One region of the Desulfofalx alkaliphila DSM 12257 genome, then DNA from elsewhere that is predicted to be linked to it. Evidence: riboswitches for the same ligand, from Rfam matches in the RefSeq annotation. Region 1 holds a riboswitch; each other region holds the start of a gene.

Region 1 (6,130 bases):
CATATATGGGGTATTATTGCTTTGTATGCAGTGGGTGAAGACATTCCCAATGCTGATAAAGCTTTATCCTGGTTGGTGGAACAGCAAAATTATGATGGTGGGTTTAGCGTTGATACCGAAATTCTATATTCAGATATAGATATGACTGCAATGGCCATTGTTGCTATGGTCTGCCTGGATAAAGACCAAACTTACCCTCCGATACAACGGGCCCTGGCATATTTAAAAGAACAGCAAAACAGTGACGGCAGTATGGGGCTGTGGGGAACATCCAATACTGAATCCTGCGCCCAGCTTATACAGGCGCTGGTTATGTTGGGAATAGATCCCACCGGCCAGGAGTGGACGAAAAATAATGGTAACCCGCTCACAGGGATGTTAAAATATAGGCTAAAAAACGGCGCCTTTTCCCACAGTTCAGAAATGATACCAAGTGAAATGGCCACCGGCCAGGCACTGTTGGCTATAAACGATTACCTTACCGGTCAGTCAATATATACTAAACTGCGATTAGAGAATAGAACTGATGATGATTTACAGCAAGCCATCGGTCATCCCACCGAAGGTAAATATTAATCCCCCTAAACGGGGATTTTTTTGTGCAAAAAAACACCACTCTCCCAATGTAAAAATATAAGGAACCAAAAAGCTATTAGAACATAATATACCATAGAGCAGGTAAAATTTACCATTTATGGACTGCCAAAAATTATTGGGGAGAGATGGAAATGAGTAATCATACTTCAAAGTCCTGTAAACCTTACAAATGTTGCAACATGATAGTAAATCAAGAGGCCACAGCCACTGTAACGAATACGCAGGAAGTTACACAAACAAATAATAATCAACAGACTGCCGCCATAGCCGATGCACAGAATGGAGGCAACGCATCTGTGCAGCAAATAAACCACCAAACTAACAGCAAAGAACAGGTGGGGATAGCAAGTGCTAGGAATGTGGTATGTAAAGATTACTCCGGCAGTAATGTTAATCAGAAGTCAGAGGCTGCCGTTGAGCATCAACAGAATGCGTCACAACAAAATGATAACGGCCAGGAAGAAGCAAGGGCAACAGCCAGTGGCGTGGGCTCTACAGCCACCGTTATGCAGCAAAGTGAACAAACCAACTCTGATTCTCAAGTAGGAATTTCAGAAGCGGAAAATGTCTTAGGTGATAGTTGTAAAAGCCCAATAGTAAACAGCATAGTAGACGATACAAAGCGAAAGTTAAAATCAAACGGAAAGAAAAATGAAAGTAGACGTATAGTTAACAGTGAAGCAGTTATAGCTATTAATGGGATTAGGTTAGTGGTTACCATAAGCGAAGATAGGCAAACAATACAGATACAAGCAGATAGAAATGGGGTAAATATTTTAAATGAAAGCCGGAAGGTTAGTTCAAAAGTAAAAAGTTTAAAAACACATACCAATGCAAGGGAAAATAAGATTTTAATTACCACAGAAAATGAATTGGACATGGTAAAGGTAGAGTTGAATAAAAATGGGGAGATATTTGTGAATGACAATAAGGTAGCAGCAATATAGCACCACCATTTGTATACTAAAAAGGTGGGATATAGAATGTCTAAAGCTTATAAAATTACTGACATCAATAAGAATATGTGTTATCGCACTCCGGGCAATGCGAAAATCCAATGGAAAAATGACTGTATAGCGGTGTATGATTCTGAAAATAATAAATGGAAAGTTTTTGGTATACCTGTAAAAATTAAGGATGGCACCGGCAAGACAGAGGCTTTGAAAAGCAAGAATGCATTGTTTCGGCTAAATGATGATAGCAAACTATTAATTATGACCGATGGTCACATTAAAAGGGTTAAATTGTTTCACCCCAGGACACCGTTATGTAAGGACACACTGCAGGGCATAGATCCCTGTGACACTACTGTATATATTAATGACGGCTATAAGAAAATAGCCGGCCCGCCAATGTCATATTATTTAAGATATTGTAATACTGTGGTTAATCAACAAGCCCAAGCCATAGCAAATCAAAATCAAGAGGTTAATCAGTTAAACATTGCTGAGCAGAATTTGGCTCTTGCAGTTGCAATAGGAGAAGGGTCTGTGGCTGAAGCGCTGCAGATATCTGAACAAAGCAACATAAATAGTCAACAGGCAGAGGTAAGGGCTGTAATTGCAGATTCTAACCCTTGCTGTCCGGAAAGCAGCAATGATACTAATGAAGATATTAATCAAAGTCAAAATGTCTCTCAACAAAATGTTAGTCAGCAAAGTAACTCAGTGGCAATATCCATCGGTGGGGGAGAAGCAACAGTATTTCAGACAACTGTTCAAATGAATAACAATTTACAAAATGCTTCTGTGTCGGCGGATAAGGATAACATACAAAAACAAAACAATGATCACTGTAAATTTACTAAAAGGGCACAGGCAGGGGCAGAACCGGACACTATGATAATTGTGGATATTGTTAAAGGTACACAAAATTTAAAAGTAAAGGTACACAAAAATGGTGAGGTATATTTAAATGGGCATAAATTAGATATTGTTCTGCAAAAAAGTATCCATGAAACTTCCCCTTCTTCCGATCACAGTAAAAAAGGGGGAAACAAGGATGACTAATACTATTAACCATGGGGTCAATGGGGAGAGTTCACAGGAGCAAAGTGTTGATCAATTTAATTACAGTAACCAATTAGCTGCAGTTGCAATTTCAGCCGCCGGAGGAAATGCAAGGGCAGTACAAAATTCAATTCAAGAAAATGCAAATTATCAAAAGGCTGTTTTAAATGCTGAAAATATAAATGGTATTTGCTACTTAGGCAATCAAGTAAATCAAAATGCAAATGCCGAGATCAACCAAAACCAAACAACAAATCAAGAGCAAAGGATCTGCCAATGTGCTGCCCTGGCGTTAGCCTTTTTTGAAGGTTCCCAAGCAGTGGCGCGACAAAGTAATGAACAGGATAATTTTAATAAGCAAAACGGGGAATGTTCTTCCGGTAATACAAACAATAATGATCTTGGCGGGTCTACATCCACACAGTTAGAGGCCAATAACAATGATAATAAACCAAATGATACGATAACGGTATGTAAAGATATTAGAAGTACCGGAGGGACTGCCTCCCTGGATCCGTTCAGGATATTGGTAACCCTAAAACAAAACGGTGAAACCATAGGCATTGAGGCTGATGAAACAGGAAAGGTGAAAATGAATGGAATTGAAGAAGCACAAAATAATTTGGAAAGGCTAAAAGAAAGAGCTGAAAATACAAATTTAAACAGCGCCGTTGACATGTATATTAATATTAATTATAGAGATGAGATTTTAGAAATTCGCTCTGATGAACAAGGAAGAATCTTTATTAATGGAAGGGAAGTTGAAGTAGCTAATTGTTAAATGCTTATAAAGTTGTTATAGCACCCCCTAACTTTTAGGGGGTTTTAGTTTATGTAGTATTACGACCAATGATGTGCATTTAAAGCATAATATATTTTCAATCTACAAATAACTTAAAATCCAAACATTAAAAAACTTATTATTTAAAATCGGGAAAAATAATAGATTAATTCCGACAATACTAAAATAATTGTCGGAATAAGGTGTATACATTATGTTGACTTAGTTGTTATGTAGTTGATAGTATATTTTAACAAAAGCAAATAGTATTAAATTCCGAGTTAGCAACCTAAGGCTATGCTGCTATGGGACCTAACCGCCGGGTATAAGTGGAAACGTTTATGCCTCCCGTTTGGAAAGGAATTTGTGTAGCGTTATTAAATGGCTTGGTTTTCCTTGCGGGAAAAGCAAGCCATTTGCTTTTTCGGAGGTGTATTATTAATTGCAATGCTGGCGTTGTGTATTATATAGTTTTTTAATCCTGCTTACTATGCTTTGTTGTATGGGCTGTGGATCAAATTCTACTCAATTGCAGGAGTTTAGCGATGAAAAATTTATTATGGACACCTTAATACAGATCACTGTTTTTTCTGAAAATGAGCAGCAGGGGAGTAAAGCATTGCAAGATGCGTTTACTGCCTTTGAGCAGATTAATAAGTTAGCTGACAGGTTTACAGATGATCAATCAGACTTAAGTGATGTTAACAAAATTAATCAAAGTGCCGGTATTGGCCCTGTGCAGGTTAGTGATCATACAATAAATATGCTAGAGCGCTCAAAGTATTTTTCTGAAATATCTGACGGTGCCTTTGATGTTTCTATTGCTCCGATAATGGACTTGTGGGGTTTTGGTAGTAATTGGCGTATTCCAAGCCAAGATGAGCTCGACAAAGCCTTAGACCAAGTGGATTACAGGAAAATAGAAATTGATTGTTTAAATGATACTGTTATTTTAACCGAGCCGGGTATGGGCCTGGATTTAGGTGGGGTTGCTAAAGGCTATGCCACAGATCGGGCGGTAATGGCTCTCATAAATAACGGAATAGAGCATGCCTTGATTAATGCCGGAGGAAATATCTACGCCTTGGGCACTAAACCTGATGGATCCCTTTGGCAGGTGGGGGTACAAGACCCTCGCGGTAACGGAATAATTGCCATAATATCTGTCAAGGATAAGGCAGTGGTAACCTCCGGTGACTATCAAAGATACTTTATTCAAGGAGGTGTACGATACCATCATATTTTAGATCCGTCCACCGGCCAACAAGCTAGAGATGTAATACAAGCTACTGTTGTAAATGATTCAGCAACCGATGCAGATATTTTATCTACAGCCATCTTTGTACTGGGTCCGGAGGATGGGGTTAATATTGCCAAAGAAGTGGAAAATACAGAGTTAATTATTATAACTCCGGACAAGCAATTGCTATATACGGACAAATTATCTAATCAATTAGTATTCACAGGAAAAGGCGAATATCATCCTATTGCCAGATAATTATTGAGGAGGGTTAGTTTTTAAAATTTTAATCTAACTAGCTATTTAAATGTCGGAATTGTCACTATTTAATTCATCAAAACCCAAGGTTAATAAAGAAAGGTTGGGAGGAGAACGGTGAAAAAAAACAAGTTATTTAAGAAACTTAGTATTTTTGTATTGATTGGATTTCTCTTATCAACTTTAATCGGTTTTGTTCCACAGCAGACTAAAGAGGCATTAGCCGCCGCACCGGATTTGATTATCACTGGGACAGGCCTAGAGCAGGATGTTATGATATATGCTTCTGATTGGGACAACTACCAGATGGTTGAACGAATTTATTCTTCGAATAACTCTTTTGGTACCCATCGAATCCAGAAAGTAAGAGGGTATGATCTGTTTGAGTTGATAGGGGTAGGCAACCTTAAGACTGACCAAGATTATCTAGTTAAGTTCATTGCGTCTGATAATTTCAGTAGTACAAGATCAGTTAGTAATTTGCTGGATTTATACACATACCCTGATTTTGGAATTGACAGTGAGCAAAGTGTAATGCCCACACTGGGATTCTACAGTGTTGAACTGTTTACTTCATCCCAAGACAGTCTTAGTCCACCAGTTACCTATGCAGACCTTGAACTTTCTACTGACAATGGTGCCCCTCGGTTGTATTTAGGACAGCAAAAGGGGAATATCCACGATCAGAACCATAGCGACTTTGTCAGTAATGTAGTTCGTATCGTGGTTGGGGAGGAACGCCCTGCTGACGACCCTCCGCCTGGGGACAACGACTTTGCTGACAGTCCCTATAAGCATATCAGCTATTCGGGTGCACCATACAACATTGATGCGATTACCGGTGCCACCTTCACTGTGGAAGGTCCCGGTGTGACTTCTTACCGTGCACTGTCTCTGGTTCAGATTGAAGAGACTAACGCTGGGCTCTATCGAGACACATACACCGAGAGAATTGGTGACCAGGTGCTTGAGAACAGCTACGAGGGCATAAAGGTTTCTTATATCCTAGATAATTTCGTTAAACTGCGCAGCGACATAGGCAATATTGTTTTTAAGGACTACCAACGTAAGACCATTGCCGAGTATACCCTAGAGCAGGTCAGGGATGAAGCCAGGAAGATGATTGTAGCCTACGGGGTTAACGAAGTACCTCTGGTCTATACTGACTATGCAGGCTACATTCCAGAAAAATATAACGATGGTGGTTGTTTTAAATTGGTGTATCACGGGGATGCCGGTGACCCT
Region 2 (6,130 bases), on a different contig from region 1:
TCAATTGAGCAAGCACAAGTTGCCATTGACGCTGCGGAAAAGGCCTTTGACAGCTGGGCCAGGGTTAATCCCAAAGAAAGGGCGGCATGTCTTTTTAAAGCAGCGGCCATAATGAGGGAAAGAAAATATCAATTATCAAGCTGGTTAGTTTTAGAATCAGGAAAGAATTGGGCAGAGGCCGATGCAGATACAGCCGAAGCCATCGACTTTCTGGAATTCTATGGCCGAGAAATGTGCCGATTGGCAGAAACCCAGCCGCTGGTGAGGATTGACGGTGAAGATAATGAACTGGTGTATCTGCCGTTGGGTGTCGGTGTAGTAATTCCACCTTGGAATTTTCCCTTTGCCATTATGGCGGGTATGACAGCGGCCGCCATAGTTGCGGGTAACACTGTGGTGCTGAAACCTGCCAGCAATACACCGGTCATTGCAGCTAAATTTGTAGAAATACTTAAAGAAGCAGGGGTGCCCGACGGGGTGGTAAACTTCTTGCCCGGCAGCGGCGGTGCCATAGGTGATTTCCTAGTTAGCAGCCCACAAATTAGCTTTGTTAATTTCACCGGCTCAAAAGAGGTGGGCCTAAGAATAAATGAATTGGCTGCCAAATACGTAAAGGGTCAACGGGCTATTAAGCGGGTGGCCTTGGAAATGGGCGGTAAAGATGCTATTCTTGTGGACAGTTCAGCAGATTTAAACGCAGCGGCCACTGCCATTGTTGCATCGGCCTTTGGCTTCCAGGGGCAAAAGTGTTCAGCTTGCTCCAGGGCAGTTGTGCTCAGTGATGTTTATGACCAAGTGGTTGATTTGGTGCTGCAAAAGACCGGTGAGCTGACCGTTGGCCCAGCCACAGAAAACTTCCCCGTTGGCCCGGTGATAGACAAGGCTTCTCTGGAAAGAATTAAGAAATATATAGAAATTGGTAAAAGAGAAGGTGAACTGCTCACCGGGGGAGATACTCTTGAAAGTTTGGGTGGATTTTATGTGCAGCCCACTATTTTCGGCAATGTTTCACCCCAAGCGGTGATTGCCCAGGAGGAAATATTTGGCCCTGTACTGGCCTTTATTAAAGCAGACAGTTTTGACCATGCCTTGGATATTGTTAACAACACTGAATATGGTTTAACCGGCTCAGTCTTTGCTAACGATCGTTTAAAAATCGAAAAAGCAAAGAAAGAGTTTCATGTGGGCAACTTCTACGTTAACCGCAAATGCACCGGTGCCTTGGTAGGGGTGCATCCCTTTGGCGGATTTAAAATGTCAGGCACTGACTCCAAGGCCGGTGGGAGAGATTATCTGCTCCACTTCACCCAACCGAAGTTAATATCAGAAAAGTACTAAAGACAAAAAAAGCCCCAAAAGAAGCTTTTACTTAGGGATTGAAGAAAAACTTTAATGGACAGCTTCAAGCGGGCAATAAAGACCACATAGGAGTTTCTTATTCTCCTGTGTGGTCTTTTTCGTTATGCGTTAGTTGTTTTTCTACCATCAATGGATATAGGGACGGTGATGCAGACAAAGCCTTATTTAATCGCCCGCGGGGTGTTGCCATTGCTCCTGATGGTGCGATATTTATCACTGACACGGGCAACCACGCTATACGAATGATTTATGATGGCAAGGTATATACAGTTGCCGGGAACGGATTTCCCGGGCATGTAGACGGGCAAGTTTTAAAGGCGCAGTTTTAGAACCCAACAGGTATTGTCATTGATAAAGCCGACTATATTTATGTCAGTGACACATTTAGGAGTCCCCTTATGCTCAAAGACGCACCCTCCTAATGGGGCTTTTTTTCCTAATAAACAATTATTCATGAAGGAATATGCTTATTAACATAGAATAGAATAAGGCATTAACCATGTGCTTTTGGAACAAAAAGCATCCCAAAAAAGAACACTGTTATACCAAAATGTAACACTTTCCTGGTATAGCACTAAAAATCCAATTGGATAGCTTGTTTTTATTGGTACGCTTTTTGCTACGTTATTAATATAACTTAATAGTCTCCGAGCCGTCAGATCTAAGGTATTATACTATGATCTTTCGGCCGTTAGGGTTTGATGGGAAACCGTTAAGCCTCCCGTTCGGAAAGGAGTAAAGTAAATACTTGGTGTTTAAAAAGCCAGGATTACATGCTTCTTTGCTGTGATCCTGGCTTTTTATAAACCTAGCCGGAAGCCCGCCGATGATGGCTGTTTAGTAGTTAACTTGGAGGTAATAGTGGTGCAAGAGGTCATTGAAAGAGTCAAATCACATCTTGAAGGTGTAAGGTTACAAAAAATTACAGATGAACAAGAGGTTTTATTAAAAAACAACTATAATTGCAAGCTTTACTTTTTTGAGTACGGTCTTAGTCCAAAGGGTGATTTAGTGATCAGCACATCAAGTCAAAACTATAAAAACCTCCTCTATTATATCGGTTTTGAATGGGAGAAAAAGTCTTTCTTAAAGTTAAAAATAGAAGGCAACGATTCTGTGGCTGTTGTTTTAGATATGGAGAGCAAAAGGGTGAGTGAGTTAGCCAAGAAATTAGGTTTAATAAGGGAATAAAATAGTTTTATTTATAAAGCATAGATTTGTGGCACAATTTAATATGGACTCCGAGCTTGGCAGTTCTAAGGCCTTCGATAAGAAAGCCAAGCCGTTAGGGTTTAATGGGAAACCGTTAGGCCTCCCGCGTGGAAAGGAGTACAGTAGTATTTACTGGTTATAAATAAACCAGGGCGCTGTTTTAACCCTTCCACGGCGCCCTGGTTTTATTGTTAAAAAAGGGGGATGGAGCAGTGAAAGTTGTACCGGTGCAAGAGGCGGTTGGAATGGTTCTCTGTCACGATATTACCCAAATTGTCCCGGGTAAATTTAAAGGCAGGGCATTTAAAAAAGGGCACATTATACAGTTTGAAGATATACCGAAGTTGTTGGATATAGGAAAGCAAAATATATATGTATGGGAAATAAACAATGGGCTGCTGCACGAGGATGACGCAGCGCTGAGAATTGCAAAGGCGGCTGCCGGCAGCGGCATAAGCCTCACGGAACCCAAAGAAGGTAAAGTAAGTTTGCTGGCCGAAGAAAAGGGCCTCCTTAAAGTAAATGTTGATGCCCTATACAGCATTAACGAATTAGAAGAAGTGATGTTTGCAACTTTACATACCAATCAAATAGTTGAAAAAGGTAAGGTGCTGGCAGGCACCAGAATCATTCCCCTGGTTATTGAAGAAGACAAAATATGTAAAATTGAGTCCATATGCCAAACAAACTATCCCCTGGTTGAGGTTAAACCATTTAAGTCATTAAAAGTCGGCGTTGTTACCACCGGCAGCGAAGTATACCACGGGCGGATTAAAGATAAATTTGGCCCTGTGGTTATGAAGAAGATAGAGAGTTGGGGAAGTGTTGTAAGCAGACAAATATTTGTGTCTGACAGCACAGACATGATAGTTGACGCTATAAACCGGTTATTGGGAGAGGGGGTTGAAATGATTACAGTTACCGGAGGCATGTCTGTGGACCCCGATGACGTGACACCTGCAGGTATTCGGGCAGCGGGCGGGCGTATTGTTACATATGGTGCCCCCACCTTGCCCGGGGCTATGTTTATGTTGGCCTATATAGGCGATGTACCTGTGCTGGGATTGCCGGGCTGTGTAATGTACAGCAAGAGCAGTATCTTTGATCTGGTGGTGCCCCGCATCCTGGCAGGGGAAGAATTAAGCCGCAGGGATATTGTGAAGCTGGGCCATGGGGGACTCTGTGTTAACTGTAAAGAGTGTAGATATCCGGACTGTGGTTTTGGAAAAAGCTTGTAAAACAATCTGCTAGAAAAATTTAGGGTCGATAGCCTTAAATTAAATAATAAAAGGAGTGTGGTCAAGTGATTAAAAAGAAAATCAACATCAACGGCATAAATACAGTTGTCGTATGCGACCCGGAATCTATGCTGGTGGATGTGCTGCGCGGCCAACTGGGTCTAACCGGAACCAAGGTCGGTTGTGGTAAAGCCCAGTGCGGTGCTTGCTCAGTAATTTTAAACGGTAAACTAATTTTATCCTGTGCTTACAAAATGAAGCGTTTACCTGATGAGTCTATTATCACTACCATTGAAGGTATTGGCACTCCCACTAACCTGCACGCCTTACAAATGGCATGGGTGAAATACGGTGGCGCCCAGTGCGGTTACTGCTCACCTGGCTTTATTGTGTCTGCTAAGGCACTCTTAGACGAAAACCCATCCCCAACCCGAGAAGAAGTAAGAGATTGGTTCCAAAAACATAAAAACGTTTGCCGCTGCACCGGCTATATACCCTTAGTTGATGCCGTGATGGCTGCGGCTGCCTTTATGCGCGGCGAAATTACCGCTGAAGACTTAGACTTTAAAATGCCTGCCGACGGCAAAATTTTTGGCACTGACTATCCGCGCCCCTCTGCCATTGGCAAAGTTACCGGTACAATTGAGTTTGGCTCCGATTTTGGCCTAAAAATGCCGCCCGAAACCCTGCAGTTAAAGTTGGTTCAGGCACAAGTTTCCCATGCAAAAATTTTATCCATCGACACCTCTGAAGCTGAAAAAATGCCAGGTGTATATAAAGTTGTCACCCATAAAGATATTAAGGGCAGAAACCGGATTAACGGCTTGAACTTTCCAAACAACAAAGGGGACAGCTATGATCGCCCCATTTTATGTGATGAAAAAGTATTTCAGTTTGGCGACGCCATTGCCATCGTTTGTGCAGATACCGAGGCAAATGCCCAAGCCGCTGTAGAAAAGGTTAAGGTTGAGTTGGAAATTTTGCCGGCCTACATGAGTGCCCCTGCGGCAATGGAGCCCGATGCCATTGAAATTCACCCCGGCACACCCAATGTTTATTACAAGCAAGACAATATAAAGGGTGAAGATACGGCGTCAGTAATGGAAGAAGCAGATGTGGTAGTGTCAATGGAAGACCTGTATGTCGGTCGTCAGCCCCACCTGCCCATTGAGCCTGACGTTGCTGCCGCTTACTACGATGAAAACGGCAATTTGCAGATTTTATCAAAAAGTATCGGTCTGGACCTGCATGCAGCCATGATCGGTGAAGGACTTGGTTTAGAGCCTGGTAAAAACCTGTTCTTGTCTCAATTCCCCGGGGTAGGCGGTACCTTTGGGTATAAGTTTAGCCCCACCATTGAGGCCCTGGTTGGTGCTGCCACCATGGCCACAGGGAAGCCTTGTTTCTTAAACTTCAATTATTATCAACAAATTACCTATACCGGAAAGCGTTCACCCTTCTTTGTTGATATTAAGTACGGTGCTAAAAAAGACGGCAAGATTGTTGCCATGGAAGCCAACTGGGCAGTGGATCACGGTCCTTACTCAGAGTTTGGTGACCTGCTGACCCTGCGCGGTGCTCAGTTTATCGGTGCCGGCTATGGTATTCCTAACATTAAAGGTGTTGGCTACACCGTTTGCACCAACCACTGTTGGGGTTCAGCCTTCCGGGCTTACGGATCACCCCAGAGCTTCTTTGCCTCAGAGACTTTAATGGACGTATTGGCTGAAAAGCTGGGCATCGATCCCCTGGAGCTGAGATATATTAATGCTTATCGTCCCGGAGATACTACCCCCTCTGGCCATGAGCCGGAAGTATATTCTATGACCGCATTGATTGATGCCATCCGGCCCAAATACCAAGCAGCTTTGGAAAATGCTAAAAAGCTTTCTACACCGGAGAAAAAACGTGGTGTTGGCGTATCTGTCGGCGTCTATGGCTGCGGCTTGGACGGTGTAGATGGAGCGGAAGTATGGGTGGAACTGCTGTCCGACGGTCGGGTTCAGGTAAGTACAAACTGGCAGGATCACGGACAGGGTGCAGATATGGGCCTCTTGGCCACCTCCCATGAAGCACTGCGTCCCATGGGTATTAAGCCGGAGCAGATTAAGCTGGTTATGAACGATATGAACTTAGCCCCTGCCGGCGGCCCTGCCGGCGGTAGCCGTTCACAGGTGGTTATCGGCAATGCTGTAATTAACGGTTGTGAGCAATTGCTTAACGCCCTTAAGAAAGATGACGGAAGTTACATGACTTACGACGAAGCGGTGGCAAAGGGCATACCGCTAAAGTATGTGGGCCAGTGGAGCACTGCTGCGGAT
Region 3 (6,130 bases), on a different contig from region 1:
GTGAAGTCTAAATATATAATTAAGGAATATGTCAATGGAAAAGCCGATCAAGAGACTGCCATAATATGTAACCTAAGACAAAAGGGTCTTTTGGTGCCCCGAATAATTTGGAGCAACAGCAGAGTAATTATTATGGAGTATATAGAAGGAATCCTTTTGACAGATTTATTGACAAATCCCAAGACAATCCACCAATCTTGGGTTAATAGCCTTGCTAAGTGGCTCTATCATTTACACAGTACTGAGAGGCAAGGTGAATATTGTTTTTGCAAATCAGACTTAAACCTGCGTAATTTTATATTTACCGGAGATAATTTTTACGGTATTGATTTTGAAGATATATGTATTACTCACCCTGAAAGGGATTTAGGCGGTATTAGCTCATTCATATTAACTAATGATCCTATGTTTGCCCAGTGGAAATTCAAAGTCTGTTCGTCATTGGTTAAGGCTTATGTAAATGTTGCTAATACTCAATTAGATTATCGACTAATAGAATATTATTTATTGGAAGAGTTAAAGGCAACTGCATCACGAAGGGAAAAACAGCGTGATTACTTGCTAAATAAAATAAAGGAGTTAAACCTTAAAGGCAATTTAATAGTTTTCAATAATTAAACAAACCATCATTAATAATAGATGGTTTGTTTATATGGAATCAATTTTCGGGTGCGTCTCTGTAGGTGGAGTGTTGTGAATTATACTCATTTATACTTTCATATTTATTAAGTAAACCCTTATTATATTTAGCCACCTGATTTCTAATTACAGCAATATGTTTTTCCTCTGCTTTTGCAAGATCAGAAAAAAGTGCTGCCATATCTTGGTTATCACTGTCTTGGGATTCCCTCATATAACGAACGTATTGAATAAGTGCCTGTTCCTTTTGGTGTAGAGCCTCTTGTAAATGGCTAAGCGTATGCATGCCAATCCCTCTTTTCTTTAATTTTTTTAATAAGTTTACCCGATATGTTGTTTAGTATTCTTTTTATATTTGATTATCAACTTAAAAAACGCGCCCCTTCAAGCGGGGCGCGTTTAAAATGGTATCGCATCGTCATTATTACTCTTTATGGGCGTGCCAACGGTCAGAATTGGGGAAGAAAAGTGACTCGCCGTAGACATCCTTCTTGAAGTTTTCAATTACCGTTTGCGCTTCTATAGAGGTTGCATAATCCACGAACTGCATCACTAGATCATACTTAACCTGCGGGAATTTTTCCGGGTTCACCGGGATTAGGGTAATGAAATTTAGCAGTGATTCGTGTTTCTCCACCAGAACATCTAAGCTGATCTCATCCTTTAGAACAAGGTAGGTGGCCCGATCCATGAAGGTATAGGCCTGTTGTTCATCGGTGTAACGCAGGGTGGCGCTATTTCCTTGGGGACCTCCCTCCCAGACTACGTACCAATCGCCCTGGGGTTCCAGTTCTGCGGCTTTCCAAAGTTCCATCTCACCGACGTGGGTGCCGGAACGGTCGCCACGGCTGATAAACAACGACTCTGTTTCCATAATTCGATTCAAGGCTTCTGAAGGGGTCAGTCCCCTAATTCCTGCGGTGTCAGACTTTGGACCAACGATGACAAAGTCGTTATACATCAGGGGGATGCGCTCGGTGCCATAACCTTCGGCAACAAACTGTTCCTCAAGGGCCCGGGCATGCACCTGCACCAGGTCAAAATCCCCGGTTTTGGACATTTCTAGGGCTTTGCCTGTACCTGCGCCCACAAATTCCACTTTAATGCCTGTTTTTTCCTCAAAGAGATTGGTCAAGGTGCCTACAATTCCGGCGTCAATGGGTCCGATAGTGCTTGCCATTCGAATGAATGGTCCCGCACTTATATAAACAGTTCGCTCGGCTTCGTTCCACTCTACGTCCTTATCCAAAGCCTCACTGACAAAGCGCAGCGGCACTAATAAGCGCTGGTTTTTCAGCATGGCCGGCGCATCAAGCTGCACATTTTTTTCGTTTACAGTGGCTTGGTTGCTGTCCACAGGCATGGTAATAACGGATTTTCCCAGCGTAACAGTGGCCGCTTGGGCGTCCTTATCCCAGTTAACTTTAGCACCTAAGGCCTCACTAACAAACCGTATAGGAACGTAAGTTCTGTTTGTATCGGTGTCAATAAAGGCCCCTTGATCCGGAAACAATACCGACTCGTCGTTAACAACCACATTTACATCAGACTGTCCGGCATAGGCTGCTGCCGCACCAATGGAAATAAACAGTAATAAAGCCAAGATAATAGATAATTGTCTTCTCATAAAGTTACCCTCCTTATAATTTTTCTACAGGATTGTGCAATGATAACTTGTCATAAACCCCCTTTCAAATAAAAAAGATCCGGGTGACTGAAAGTAAGCCAACCGGATCTAAATTGACCTGATGAAGGCTCCTTTCCACAATGGGAGGCCTACCTGTTTCCAGGTAAACCCTGTCGGCCCGATAACCGTGGATGTGACGTATCTTTTAGGTTGAAGGGGCTCGGAGCATTATTCTATTAGAATCAAAAAATAGTAAGAATCCATAGTGATATTGTCCACAAAAAATATTCGCCTTTGCCCCAGATAATTCCTGCTAGAATCTCAAATAAATTACTTAGGTATTTTCTACCATAGAAATGGAGGTATATGAAAAAACTCGATGTCTTTTGGAAAGTATGATATTTTATAGATATCTATTCTTGCACTTTGTGAGTGCCGATTTGCCAGGCAATGTATGGTCAAGGTTGGACAGTGGGAGGGTGAGGGTTTGAAACCGGAGGGCTTTGATTTTCATTCAAATTTTATTGAAATAGCCGGGTATAAAATGCACTACTTGGATGAGGGCAGTGGAGGGGTTCTGATAATGCTGCATGGTAACCCAACCTGGGGTTACCTTTACCGTAATTTTATCCCGGAACTGAGTAAAGAGTATCGCTGTATAGTGCCTGACTTTTTAGGTTTTGGCTATTCAGACAAGCCCGCCGGTGAGGATTACAGTTTACAGGCCCAATCACAACGACTTGCACAATTTATTGAAAAGATGGAGTTAAATGAAATAACTTTAGTTGTGCATGATATTGGCGGAATTGTCGGTCTGGCATGGGCTGCGGAACACAAGCACTTGGTCAAGGGGCTTGTTATTTTAAATAACAGTGGTTCGGTACCGGAAGTTTGGGGAAAAAGCCCTTATCTGCCTCCCTGGTCTTACATAGTTCTTTGGCCGTTACGAATCCCAGTAATAGGTGAAGTGATGGTAGAGAATCTAAATATCTTACATAGGCTTGTGATGCCCTTAGCTTTTTCCAGAAGGGATGTTTTCACCAAAAAAATCCGCCGGGGATTTGGGTATCCTTATAGGTGCAAGGCTGATCGAAAGGCCCAGCTAAGTACTATTAGGCAAATTCCAATCCTTAAATCAGACCCTATTTATAGAATGCTGCTGAAGACCGGACAAATGCTTAATGGCTGGCAAGTACCTGCCCAAATTATCTGGGGACTAAAGGACCCATCTTCACCACCGAGGATTATTAAGGTATTGGAACGACTTTTACCAAACCACCGACCGTCTGTGGTACTTCCCCAGGCAGGACATTTTCTTACTGAGGAACAGCCTGAAGTTGTACTGGATAAAATCAAAGAATTTCTAAAAACAATTGATAATAGCCCCAATTTAAACACATAGGAACAACAAAATAATAAAACAGTATGCCAGACTAAACCCAAAGGCAGTGCCACCAACCCATCGGTGCTTTAGTTGAGGGAAAACTCTAAATAGGCAATACAATGTTAATAGCAGTCCTACAATCATAAGAAGGGACTGGGTAAAGTTACAGGCACTGACGGTAAGCAGGTACGGAGCTTGGCTGGCAAATACTAACTGAATAAATATGGAGTTTAATTCATCAAATTTGGCTCCTAACTGATAAGAGACATGGGAGGCAGTTAACAGCGGCACAAAAGCCAAAGACATTCTCAGGTAGGGGGTAAAATTCTTACTGGAAATATGCTTTCTTAGAAATACAACAACCACTGCTAACAGTAGAGAAAATAGCAGCCAGTAAAAAAGGTTAAATAGCAGTTTCCAGTGGTCGGGATAAAGGTTTTTCAGGCTCTCTATGGTTAATGGCGGTATCAGCATGAAGGCAAAGAAAAGCACCAGCGCTGCAATGCCCCCGTGGACGTTGGAGAGCTGCCAAATTTCTCGACCTGGTGGCCTGATGCTAAAGGTGATGGAATTGTTAGGACAGTTTGTGACGCATTTTAGGCAGAGTTTACAGTTGATATTACTGTCAATGTACATGGCGTGCAGCAGCATAGGACAGCCGCTCCGGGTGTTGCCTTTAAAGCAATTAAACGTTTGACACTTATTTTGGCAGACATCCGTTTTAGCTCGCAGTTCAACCAGTGACAGGGTGGAGCAGACGGAGAAAATCGCCCCTAGGGGGCACATATAGCGGCACCAAACATGCCCTTTATATATGAAACCGCAGGTAATAGCTGCGGCTGCAATGGTGGCCAACAGCAACCCTGTTAGATATGGCGAGTCCTTTATGTTAAAAAATTCTTCATACCAAAAGATTAAACTAAACAAGAAAATAAATATTATGTAATAGTGGTGAGTTAAATACTTAGGCAGCTGTTTACTGTAACACTTTAGATTTTGCGCCAGTGCAGCCAGCATGGAAAAGGGGCATACTGAACAGACCACTCTACCAAGCAATAGGGCACCAAGTATGACAGCAGGGCCCAAAACCTTCCAGGTAAATACATTAATCCATTGGAATTGATGTCCTCCCCAAAAGCTTATTATAAGAACTCCCAGGAATATTACCGTCACCATCATTTGGACCCTTTGGGGCCAGGTTCTTTTATATACTAATTCTTTAAAGATTGATAAGTCCAATAAATTAAAACCGGGTCGGCTTCGGTTTACTTCGCCAATAATAATACTGTCTGCTTCAATGACTTCACCGTCTGTCAATAGCACAGCCCTATCTATAATTTCCTCTAACTCCTGGATGTTCGATTGCTGATAATCATGGGAGAGCAGCTTTTCAACGGCATCCGAGGAAAGGGTGATATTAGTTTCTTTTTCATATTTTTTACATTTTAAGTTTACAAAGTAATTAATCAGTTCGGGAATATCTCTTTTTCTGCTCCGCAAGGGATCGAGGTGAAGGCTGTTGTTAAATAATGAGGCAGTATTAATACCCGTTTTTTTTCTTTCAATATATTGGCCGGGGTCTGTCACTGTGGAGGCCATAATAATTCTAACATCCCGGTGTTGGTCTACATACTTCAACAACCTCAATAGCGTTTCTTTGGGCAGCAACTCAATATCATTTAAGTAGAGGGAGCCACCCTTAGCCAAATCAAGGTAGCTAAACTGGTACAGTTGTGAAGTTTCCTTTGACAGAGGGCCCAGCAATTTAATACCTTCCACGTCGTGAACCAGTTCCTCACAATCTACGACGATAAATGGAAACTTCTTTCTTATGCTTTTATTATGAATGAGATTGGCCACCAAAAGCTTACCTGTGCCCTTTTCTCCGGTGATTAACAAAGGCTCACAGTGTTTAGCTTGCTCGTCGATTATGTGACGCAGCTTTTTAGTGAATCTACTTTTACCTACCAGTTTCTTTAAATATGTTCTGGATTCCAGCAAAAAGTTGGACAGGGCCAGTTGTTTATTCTTAACGGAGGTCTTTTTAATGTTTATTTGCTTTAGTTGATATGAGAGATTTTTAATGATGGTGTTGTTAATTTGTGGAATTAGTTGAATAAGCTTTTGGAAGGCTTCGTCGTCAAAGATTATAATCTTGCTTCTTTTGGCCGAATTAATGCTTACATGGGATGGTTCCCCGGTAAGTAAACAAATATCACCATAGTAATCTCCGGCTAACAGTCGATGCAATACAAATTTTTCCCCAAACTCATCTTCAACATAAACCTCTAATTCCCCATGAAGAACAATGAAGAAATTTCGCAGCATATCTCCCTGTGATACAATGTGTTGGTTGTTGCGGAGGGTGACTATATTACAACCCTTGCTGATAATATGTAACTGGTCAGCAGGCACATCTTTAAACAAGTTGAGTCCTTGTAAGGTTTCATAAACCAGGGATTTAGGCGCTTGCAGTGAAA

What was found. A riboswitch is a leader RNA that binds a small molecule or an ion and turns the genes downstream of it on or off. The one in region 1 is predicted to bind molybdenum cofactor.
Region 2: linked by a shared signal. The riboswitch ahead of BR02_RS0101940 (molybdopterin-binding protein) and the one ahead of BR02_RS0104705 (FAD:protein FMN transferase) in region 1 are both predicted to bind molybdenum cofactor.
Region 3: linked by a shared signal. The riboswitch ahead of BR02_RS0111730 (stalk domain-containing protein) and the one ahead of BR02_RS0104705 (FAD:protein FMN transferase) in region 1 are both predicted to bind molybdenum cofactor.

Annotation. Positions count from the first base shown of each region.
Region 1 is NZ_JONT01000007.1:13,672-19,801, reverse strand. Features, by position in the region: gene BR02_RS14725 (prenyltransferase/squalene oxidase repeat-containing protein) at 1-576, shown strand, start outside; gene BR02_RS0104720 (hypothetical protein) at 729-1,544, shown strand; gene BR02_RS0104715 (hypothetical protein) at 1,581-2,606, shown strand; gene BR02_RS0104710 (hypothetical protein) at 2,599-3,387, shown strand; molybdenum cofactor riboswitch at 3,650-3,766, shown strand; gene BR02_RS0104705 (FAD:protein FMN transferase) at 3,917-4,885, shown strand; gene BR02_RS14325 (ligand-binding sensor domain-containing protein) at 5,003-6,130, shown strand, end outside.
Region 2 is NZ_JONT01000002.1:33,325-39,454, forward strand. Features, by position in the region: gene pruA (L-glutamate gamma-semialdehyde dehydrogenase) at 1-1,338, shown strand, start outside; gene BR02_RS0101930 (hypothetical protein) at 1,446-1,688, shown strand; molybdenum cofactor riboswitch at 1,993-2,111, shown strand; gene BR02_RS0101935 (DUF3909 family protein) at 2,224-2,550, shown strand; molybdenum cofactor riboswitch at 2,587-2,705, shown strand; gene BR02_RS0101940 (molybdopterin-binding protein) at 2,784-3,809, shown strand; gene BR02_RS0101945 (molybdopterin-dependent aldehyde oxidoreductase) at 3,875-6,130, shown strand, end outside.
Region 3 is NZ_JONT01000030.1:989-7,118, reverse strand. Features, by position in the region: gene BR02_RS0111740 (RIO1 family regulatory kinase/ATPase domain-containing protein) at 1-618, shown strand, start outside; gene BR02_RS0111735 (hypothetical protein) at 659-925, opposite strand; gene BR02_RS0111730 (stalk domain-containing protein) at 1,064-2,266, opposite strand; molybdenum cofactor riboswitch at 2,379-2,504, opposite strand; gene BR02_RS0111725 (alpha/beta fold hydrolase) at 2,754-3,668, shown strand; gene BR02_RS0111720 (sigma 54-interacting transcriptional regulator) at 3,657-6,130, opposite strand, start outside.